DNA from 3 places in the Micromonospora sp. NBC_01655 genome. Region 2 is predicted to be linked to each of the others. Evidence: riboswitches for the same ligand, from Rfam matches in the RefSeq annotation. Region 2 holds a riboswitch; each other region holds the start of a gene.
The links. Region 2 has a riboswitch for S-adenosylmethionine ahead of OOK41_RS18400 (ABC transporter substrate-binding protein). Riboswitches for the same ligand answer to the same signal wherever they lie in the genome.
Positions count from the first base shown of each region.

Region 1 (3,264 bases), 2.8 Mb from region 2:
GCAGGTGGTAGCGGTGGCCGTCCCAGCTCCCGACCGGCGCCTGCGGGTCCCGGCCGACGAAGAACGACCGGTACGCGGTGATCGCGTCCAGCAGCTCCCGTTCCTCCCGCACGGTCCGTTCCCGGTCGGCCGGCCTGCGGTCCAGCCCCCGGCGCATCCCGTCGCGCAGCAGCGCCAGCCGGGTGGCGGAGAACTGGTACCCGCGCATCGCCTTGAGCCCCGCGTCGCCGGCCACCCGCCGGGCCCAGCTCCGGGCGGCGTGCCGCCGGCCCAGGCTGCCCAGCGCCGCCACCTCCGGCGGGGTCAGCCACCCGGCCCGCACGTAGTCGGGCAGGGTGCGCTCGGTCAGCCGCCCCTCCCAGCCACGCAGCCAGACCGCCAACCCGACCATGCCGAAGAAGATCGGCACCATCACCCCGAGGTAGCCGTACAGGGCGATCATCGCCTGCCCGGTGGCCTGGGCCAGCGACGGCAGCAGGTTCCAGGTGCCGTGCAGCATCATCGCCAGCAGCAGGCCCGCGACCGGGGCGAGGAAGCGCACCCGACGGTCGGCGGTCCGGGCGGCGATGCCGAGGCCCACGCCGGTCATCGAGGTGAACAGCGGGTGGGCGAAGCCGAACAGCAGGATCCGGACGATGAAGATCGCGATGACCTGCTGGGCCCCGGTCGCCGGGCCGTACTCGTCGACGCCGGAGGCGTAGCCGTAGCCGCCCAGGTAGAGGATGTTCTCCACCATGGCGAAGCCGACCGCCGACAGCCCGCAGTAGACCAGGCCGTCGGTGATGCCGGACCATTCCCGGCGGCGGAAGACCAGCAGCAGGATCGGGCCGAGCGCCTTGGTCAGCTCCTCGATGAACGGGGCGACCAGCACCCCGGTCAGCGCGTTGGGCAGCTCCCAGTCGGCGAACCGGGCGGCGAAGAACTCGTTGACGGTCAGCGAGGCGGCCGTGGAGACGAAGGCGCCCCACGCGAAGCAGAAGATCAGGTACTTCAACGGCTCGGGCTCGTACCGGTCCAGCCACAGGAAGCAGGAGACCAGCACCGGCACCGGCAGGATCGCGGCGACCACGCCGATCAGCAGCGCCTGCGGCCCCAGGTTCGAGCCGAGCACGAAGAGCATGTAGACCGCGCACGCCGCGATCAGCAGCACCACCAGGGCCAGCACCAGGAACCGCCGCCAGCCCAGCCGGCGCAGCGGCATCCGGGGGGCGGCTCCACCGGGCGGCGGAGGGACGTCGGGCGCGGTCCACGACGACGCGGCGCCGCCGGGCGGGGTGTCGGCCATCCCGTCAGCGTAGTCACCCCCCGCCGGCCGTTCCGGCCGCATCGGTCGACCGTTATCCTGTCATCAGGTCACGAGCGCCAGCGTCAAGCCCCGGCTTGCTGGCCGGCAACCCTCGTCGAGTTCGCGGTGGGGTGCCCCGGGTGATGACCGGGCCCAGCCCCGTCCGGCGCTGGGCAAGCGCGGACCCCGTCCCGGTGGGTGTCACCCGGGGTCCCGAACCCCGGAGGTCGGGCCATGACCGTCACCCTCGTACCCCCGCTCGCGTCGACCGCACCGGCGACGCCGCGACCGCTCGACGTGCTCGGCGTGCCGGGCCAGCTCAATCTGGACTACGCCGCCACCGCGCCGTGCGCGCGGGCCGCGGCCGACGCGGTGACCGAGCTGCTGCCCTGGTACGCCAGCGTGCACCGCGGCGCCGGCGCGCTGTCGCGACGCTGCACGCTGGCGTACGAGCGGGCCCGGCAGACGATCGGCGACTTCTTCGGCGCCCGCGCCGACGACCACGTGGTGTTCACCCGCAACACCACCGACGCGCTGAACCTGCTGGCCCGGGCCCTGCCCGCCGGGACCACGGTGGTGACGTTCGCCGGGGAGCACCACGCCAACCTGCTACCCTGGCCGCGCGGCTCGGTGCGGCTGCCGATGCCGGCCGACCCCGCCGAGGCGGTCCGGGCGCTGGACGCGGCGCTGACCGAGCTGCGTCGCGGGGCCACCGCCGGCCCGCCGGTGCTGGTGGCGGTGACCGGGGCGAGCAACGTGACCGGGGAGCGCTGGCCGGTGGCCGAGCTGGCCCGGGTGGCCCGCCGGCACGCCGCCCGGATCGCGGTGGACGCCGCCCAGCTCGCCCCGCACGCCCCGGTGGACGTGGCCGCGCTGGACGTGGACTACCTGGCCGTCTCCGGGCACAAGCTGTACGCGCCCTTCGGCGCGGGGGTGCTGCTCGGGCGGGGCGACTGGCTGGACGCGGCCCCGCCGTACCTGGCCGGTGGCGGCGCCACCAGTCACGTCGGGGCCGCCACCCACGACGTACGGTGGGCCACCGGCCCGGCCCGGCACGAGGCCGGCACGCCCAACCTGCTCGGCGCGGTCGCGCTCGCGGCGGTCTGCGCGGCGCTGGCCGACGCGGACCGGGCGGCGCTGCACGCCCGCGAGCAGGCGCTGCTGGCGCGGCTGCGGGACGGCCTGACCGCCCTGCCACACGTGGTGGAGTTGCGCGCCTTCGGCCCGGACGCGCCCCGGGTGGGCATCGTCTCGTTCGTGCTGGCCGGCCGGGACTCGGCCGAGGTCGCGGCCGAGCTGGCCACCCGGTACGGCATCGGGGTGCGCGACGGGCTGTTCTGCGCCCACCCGCTGGCCCGCCGGCTGCTCGCCGAGGCCGCCGCGCGCAGTGGTCACCGGGACCTGCCGCCGACCGCCCTGCGGGCCAGCATCGGCCTGGGTAGCCCACCGGAGCACGTCGATCGCCTGCTCACCGCCCTCGCCGAGCTGGGCTGAGCGCCCCTCAACCCAGCGGCGGGGCCATCGGCGGCTTCGGGGCGGCGCCGCTCTCGGCCGGGCCGGCGTTCGGTTTCTCCTGCTCGCCGAAGGACTCCCGGATCAGCCGGTTGGCCTCCGCCTGGTCGATGCCGGAGGCGACCAGCAGGTCGCTGGCGGTGGTACGCACCTGCGCGATCACCACGCTGCCGGAGAACCCGACCCCCTGCGCGTACGCCCGGCCGGCCTCGCTGACCGCGCGCAGCGACCGCTCCCGGGCCTTCTCCGTCTCCACCCCGGCGGCGAACTCGTGGCGGAGCAGGCGGACCGACTCGGCGAGGTGGCCGACCGCATCCGGCATCGGCTCCGGCACCGGCTCCTCGTCCTCGATCATCGTCACGGAGCGCCGGATCAGGGTGCCGCTGTTGCGCATCGCCCGGTCGATCGGCTCGGCCGCCTCGGCGTAGTGGGTCAGCTCGCTGCGCCGGTGCCAGCGCGCCGGCGAG
Region 1 is NZ_JAPEQF010000001.1:1,161,454-1,164,717, reverse strand. It holds gene OOK41_RS05530 (PrsW family intramembrane metalloprotease) at 1-1,327, opposite strand, end outside; SAM riboswitch class IV at 1,352-1,471, shown strand; gene OOK41_RS05525 (aminotransferase class V-fold PLP-dependent enzyme) at 1,520-2,779, shown strand; gene OOK41_RS05520 (aromatic acid exporter family protein) at 2,787-3,264, opposite strand, start outside.
Region 1: linked by a shared signal. The riboswitch ahead of OOK41_RS05525 (aminotransferase class V-fold PLP-dependent enzyme) and the one ahead of OOK41_RS18400 (ABC transporter substrate-binding protein) in region 2 are both predicted to bind S-adenosylmethionine.

Region 2 (3,264 bases):
CTCCAGTTGGGCGGCCTCCACGCTCTGGATGCCGGCCCGGAAGATCTCCCCGATGTAGGCCGCCGCGATCAGCGACAGCGCCAGGATGCCCAGCGGGTACGGGTTCGGCCCCCACACCTGCATGCCCAGCGGCGCGAGGCCGACGCCGATGAGCAGGATCGTCGCCGCCGCCGGCAGGCCGCGGAAGACGTCCGTGTACACCCGCGCCGGCCAGCGCAACCAGCGGGTACGCGAGATGCCCGCGACCGCCAGCAGCATGCCCAGCAGCGAGCCGAGCAGGGCGGCCGAGATCGCCAGGATCAGCGTGTTGGGCAGCCCGACGGTCAACATCTCGGGCAGCGCCGCACGCATGGAGTCCCAGTCGAAGAAGGTCTCCCACAGGGTGCTCAGTGGATCCATCAGTCGTCTTCCCGTCCGCCCCGCTCGCCGGTCATCCGTACCGTCGGCTCGTCGTCGCCCGTGCCGTCATGTCCGCGTACTCAGGAGGACGCCGACGGCGCGGCCGACCCGGACGGTGCCGGCACCCTGCCGCTGCCCGGCGTGAAGTCCGCCGGGACCGGGCGGCCCGGGTAGTACTGGCCCTGCAACCGGCTCCACGTGCCGTCGGCGATGACCTCGTCGAGGCCCTTGTCCAGCGCCGCGCGCAGCGGGTCGTTGCCCTTGGCCACCGCGTACGCGGTCGGGGCCGGGCTGAGCTGCTTCGCGGCCACCGTGATCTTGCCGCCGCTGTCGGCGGCCGACTTCTCGCCGATCTCGGCTGGGGCGATCCACGCGTCGGAGGTGCCGGCCCTGAGCTGGTTGAGCGCGGCGTTGTAGTCCGGCACCCGCACCGGGTTCAGGTTCTGGCCGGTGGCGTAGTCGTCCTGCACGGTGCCCTGCACGACCACCACCCGCTTGCCCGCGAGCTGGTCGAAGCCGGTGATCGGGGAGCCGGCCGGGACGTCCAGGCCGAAGTAGCCGAAGTCGTAGCCGTTGCCGAAGTCGACGGTCTTCTTCCGCGCCTCGGTGATGGTGATCGAGGAGCTGCCGACGTCGAACTTGCGGTTGTTGACCTGGGACAGCAACGCGGAGAAGTCGGTGCCGACGAACTCCACCGTCAGGCCGAGCTTCGCCGCGACGGCGGTGAGCAGGTCGTTGTCGAATCCGGTGAACTTTCCGCCCTTCAGGTACACGTTCGGCGGCGCGTCGGTGAGGGTGCCGGCCCGCAGCACGCCGGGCTGGACCAGGCCGTACGGGTTGTCGGCGGTGGCCGAGGTGTCGTCGCCGCAGGCGGTGAGGGTGGTCGCGCCGAGCACGGCCGCGACGCCCAGCACGGCGAACCTGGTCAGGGCAGGGAGGAATCGCACAGGTGTCTCCTGGGATAGGGCGGCGCGCGGACGGCACGCCGCCGGCCGCGGCCGGCCGGTGGGCGGGCCGCGGAAGGGGCTACGGAAGAGGGGTGGCGCTCAGCGCGCCGCGGGACGGTGACAGCCGTCGCTGCACACCCGCATCAGGTCCACGTGCCGGCGTCTGATCAGCGCGGGACGGGGTGGTGACGCAGCCGGGGCCGCGCACGCGGCACCGGGCGGAACGCAGGAACGAGCAGACATGGTTCTCCAGGGTCGGTGTTGACCTGGGGACCAGGCCACGCTTGCACCGGTGACACTCCGGTGCCTGGTCTTCACCCGGGGCACCCCACCGCGGAGGAGGGTTGCCGGCCAGCGAGCCGGGGCTTGACGCTGGCGCTCATGACCTGGTGGGAAGCCTAGCAACGGCACCGGGTGGGGCGTCCAGTCGTTATGACCACGCTCACCCCGGGTGGGCTCCGGGCGGCACGTCGGACGTCGCCCTCGCGGCGGTGACCGCCGCCGACCGGTCAACGGGGCCAGGCCGGCGCCGGGGCCAGGGAGTACGACCACGTGGTGCTGGTCGAGCCGGCGGACATCGTGGCCGCCGAGGCGCGCGGGCCGCACCGGCTGTACGTGGCCCTGACCAGGGCGGGGTCCCGGCTGAACATCGCCCACCACGGGCCCTGCCGGTGGCGCTGCGCGGCTGACCGGTCGGCGCGTCGCCCCGTGTCCGGCCGCGTCGTCCGGTCGCCCGGATGTGAGTGGTGGGGCGGGACCCCGCCCGGGCCCGCCCCACCACGTCCGTGGGCCCGGTCAGCCGGCCTGGAACGACTGGCGGACCACGCCGCCGACGAGCGCGCACCAGGTGCTCGTGCTGAGCTTGCCGTTCGGGTGCAGGCCGTGCAGCCGCTGGAGGTCCTGGACGGCCTGCATGGTCGCGTGGTCGAACTCGCCGGTCACCGTGACGTCGGCGTAGCCCTTCGAGTTGAGGATGAACTGCACGGCGCTGACCGGGGCGCCGGTGGCGTGCTTGTCCAGCTCGGGCGCGAGGGTCTCCCAGGTCGGCCCGGTGAGGGTGGCGTCGACGTCGACCGGGATGCCGTTGCGGGCCTGCCAGTCCTGCACGGCGGCGACGGTCGCGGCGTCGAACGTGCTGTTCACCGGCACGACGTAGCCGCGGTGGGTGAGCAGGTACTGCGCCACCCGCACGGTCGGGGAGTTGACGAACCGCCACAGGTCCGGCCAGCGGCGGGCCGGCACGTCACCGATGCTGGTGCCCAACTCGCGGAAGACCCGCCGGCGCAGCTCGGGGAACTGCCGGTAGAACGCCGCTCCCGGGCACGCGGTGGTGCGGAAGTCCCAGTGGCCGAAGATGTCGTGGGCGTGCAGGCCGTACTGGCGGCCGATCGTGGCGCAGAGCCTGACCAGCGAGTCCAGTAGTTCCTGGGGTGGGGTCTCGGTGACGTACGTGCCCTCGTTCTCGATGCCGATGGCCCGGCCGTTCTCCCCGGGGCAGTGCGCCGAGATCATCTGCCGGTCGCCGGCGGCCAGCCGGTCGAGGCTGCCGCGCCGGCCCTCCAGCACGTGCCCGCCCCGGCTGACGGTGAAGTGCTGGCCGGTGTCCGACCAGCCGTTGCCGTCCATGTGCAGGTTCTGGCAGTCCCGGGCCAGCTTCACGGCCTGTTCCCGCGAGTAGTCGGTGACGTTCGGGAACGCCATGTGGTGCACGATGATCTTGTTGGTGGCGATGGCGCTGACCGACAGCGGGTCGGACGGCGGTCGGGCGCCCCACTCGTCGCAGCCGATGATCCAGTCGACGTCCGCTCCGGACGCGGCCTGTGCGGCGGCGGGGAACGCGAGTTCCGTGCCGACGACGGCGACGGCCGCCGCGCCGAGTCCGGCCCGCAACAGGGTGCGGCGGTCCAGCTCGGGGTGG
Region 2 is NZ_JAPEQF010000001.1:4,008,794-4,012,057, forward strand. It holds gene OOK41_RS18395 (amino acid ABC transporter permease) at 1-399, opposite strand, end outside; gene OOK41_RS18400 (ABC transporter substrate-binding protein) at 480-1,346, opposite strand; SAM riboswitch class IV at 1,622-1,733, opposite strand; gene OOK41_RS18405 (hypothetical protein) at 1,856-1,996, opposite strand; gene OOK41_RS18410 (N-acetylmuramoyl-L-alanine amidase) at 2,142-3,264, opposite strand, start outside.

Region 3 (3,264 bases), 2.9 Mb from region 2:
GCAGCGAGGGCCTGATCCGGTGGGTCGGGCCGACCTGACCGGCGACGGCGTCGATGGTCTTCAGCCCCTCGCCGGTGTTGAACACCACGGTCTCCGCCGCCGGGTCGAGCCGGCCGGACTCGACGAGTTTGCGCAGCACGGCCACGGTCACCCCGCCGGCCGTCTCGGCGAAGACCCCGGTGGTCCGGGCCAGCAGCCGGATGCCGGCGCGGATCTCGTCGTCGTCGACGTACTCCATCCAGCCGCCGGTGCGCCGTACCGCCTCCAGGGCGTACAGGCCAGCGGCCGGATCGCCGATGTTGAGCGACTTGGCGATGCCGGTCGGCCGGACCGGGGTGATGATGTCGCTGTCGGCGTGCAGGGCGGTGGCGATCGGGTTGCAGCCGGCCGACTGGGCCCCGAAGACCTTCCAGCCGCCGACGGGGGCCTCGACCAGGCCGATCTCGACCAGCTCGCTGAACGCCTTGTCGATCTTGGTGAGCAGCTCGCCGCTGGCCATCGGGATGACCACCTGGGCCGGGATGCGCCAGCCGAGTTGCTCCGCCACCTCGTACCCGAGGGTCTTGGAGCCCTCGGCGTAGTACGGACGGACGTTGACGTTGACGAACGCCGTGTCCTCGAACTCGTCGGTCTCCACCAGTTCGCCGCACAGCCGGTTCACGTCGTCGTACGAGCCGTCGATGGCGACCAGCTCGCCCCCGTAGACGGCGGTGGTGACCACCTTGCCCGCCTCCAGGTCGCCGGGGATGAACACGATCGAGGGGACCCCGGCACGGGCCGCGTGCGCGGCGACCGAGTTGGCCAGGTTGCCGGTCGAGGCGCAGGCGAACCGGGTGAAGCCGAGCGCCCGGGCGGCGGTGAGCGCCACCGAGACCACCCGGTCCTTGAACGAGTGGGTGGGGTTGGCGCTGTCGTCCTTGACCCAGAGCGGGGCGGTGATGCCCAGCTCGGCGGCGAGGTTGGGCGCGGCGACCAGCGGGGTCAGCCCCGGGTCGACGGTCACCCGGGTGGCGGGGTCCTGGCCGGCCGGGAGGAGGGCGGCGTACCGCCAGAGGTTCTGCGGGCCGGCCTCGATCTGCTCGCGGGTCACCCGGGCCAGGGCCGCGGTGTCGTAGTCGACCTCCAACGGGCCGAAACACTCGTAGCAGGCGTGCTGCGCGGCGAGCGGGTAGCGCGCGGAGCAGGCCCGGCAGACCAGGGCACGGGCGGGGCTGGCGGTGGTGTCGATGCCGGGCGCGGCGAGGGTCGACGTCATGTCGAGGAGGTCCTCTCATCTTTCCCCACACCGCACCCTGCGGCGGGGACGGAATTGGCACCTGTCCGCACCGCTCGTCGTCGAGCGCGCGGGTGGTTGCCGGGGCTTCGTCGGGCCGTGTCCCTCTGCCCCTCTGGATGAGGTATTCAGTTGTGCGCCTGAGTCTACGGCGGATTCCCGGCGCCGCCACCCGAGGTTCCCAGCGGGTGGCCGTTCCGGGGGCGTCGAATAGATCACACCGTCACCGAGGGCATCGATGTCGCCACCATCGGCGAGATCGGTGCCGGTGGTGCACGCAAGGGGGGTGGCCTGGGGTTTCTACGCTCACGGCGTGACGTACCCCCCGCCGCCCGGCATGCCCGGGCCACCCCCGAAGTCCCGCGGGCTCAGCCGGACGACCCGCATTGTGATCATCGTGGTCGCCGTGGTGGCGCTGCTCTGCTGCGCCGGCGCGGTCGGCGGCGGCTTCTGGTTGTTCCGCAGCGTGCAGGGCGCCACCGCCCCGGCCCGGGACGCCGCCACCGCGTACCTGGACGACACGAAGGCGGGCAACTACCCGGCCGCGTACGCCCGGCTCTGCGAGCGCCTGCGCGGCCAGGTGACCGAGGCGCAGTTCGCCCGAGCCTGGCGGGCCGAGCCGCCGCTGGGCGGGTACCGGGTCACCAACACCCAGGTCAGCACCACCAACGGCGACACCAGCGCCGAGGTGACCATCACGACCGCGGACCGGGAGAAGGTCATCACCCTGGTCAAGGAGGGCGACCAGTGGCGGGTGTGCGGAGGACCGACCGGCTGAGCTGAGTGGCGCGGGGCCGTTACGGTGCGGGCAACCACCCCCGAGAGAGGAACTGGCCGATGCGCCGGACCCTGCCCAGCTTCGCGATCCTCGCCCTGGCCTGCCTGTTGACCGCGGGTTGCGACGCCGAGGGGTCGACCTCCTCGGCGGGTACGACCACCGCTCCGGCCGCCGACGACCCGGCCGCCCCGGTGGAGGACGACCCGGAGCCCACCCCGGCGACGACGGGTCCCACCGCCCCGCCGGAGCCGACCGTCGCCGGCACCACCACCGCGCCGCCGAAGCCCGCGCCGAAGAAGGTGCCCGCGCTGACCTGCGAGCAGCTCGCCGGCGCCCACGTCGGCAGCACCAAGGTCCCCTACCAGGGGTACGCCGACTACCTCCCGCTGGCCGGGGGCGTCTGGTCGGGCGAGGACGGAGACACGGTCACCCTCCAGAAGCCCTGCGGGATCGGCGACCTCGACGGTGACGGCGCGGCGGACGCGGTCGGCGCGGTCGCCCTCAACGGCGGGGGCAGCGGCACCTTCTACACGCTGGTCGTGTGGCACAACGCCGACGGTGAGCCGGTCTACCGCAGCCTGGCCGAACTGGACGACCGGACCCCGGTCGTCTCGATCGCCGTGTCCGGCGGCCGGGCGAAGGTCGTCTGGCTGACCCGCTCCGCCGACCGCAGCATGGCCGAGCTGGACATCCGGCGCACCTCGTACTACCAGCTCTCCGGCAGCACGTTCACCGAGGTCAGCCACACCGACGCGGCGTACAAGCCGTAACGGATCGCGCTGCCGGCAGGGCGGTGTACCTCCACTCCGGACACCTCCCTACGCCTAGCTGTTTCATAAGCCCGGTCGGTCAGCTCTCATACCGGGCTGAGGCGGCCCGCGTCTGAGCTGCCATCCGCGCCCGGAGTGTGGCTGGTGCCAACACCTGTACCGCTGGCCCGAGCCCGAGCAGCGCCGTGCACGCCCAGTTCTCACCTTCGAAGGGGATGGTCAGTTCCACGTCGTCGCCGGTGGCGGTGAGGTCGATCCGGTCCTGCCCCGTCACGGCAACCAGACGACGCAGCCGGGGCAGGGCTGCTGTCGTGATCCGTACGGTGACCTCGATGAGGGCGTGCTCGGTCTCCATTGCCTGGCGGGACTGGGTCCAGGTGTCCGCGAGGACGAAGCCGGCGGGGCGGTGCACGGATTCGTCGAGGAGTTCCACCGTGCGGATC
Region 3 is NZ_JAPEQF010000001.1:1,141,444-1,144,707, reverse strand. It holds gene thrC (threonine synthase) at 1-1,255, opposite strand, end outside; SAM riboswitch class I at 1,268-1,399, opposite strand; gene OOK41_RS05445 (hypothetical protein) at 1,587-2,051, shown strand; gene OOK41_RS05440 (hypothetical protein) at 2,111-2,821, shown strand; gene OOK41_RS05435 (YafY family protein) at 2,901-3,264, opposite strand, start outside.
Region 3: linked by a shared signal. The riboswitch ahead of thrC (threonine synthase) and the one ahead of OOK41_RS18400 (ABC transporter substrate-binding protein) in region 2 are both predicted to bind S-adenosylmethionine.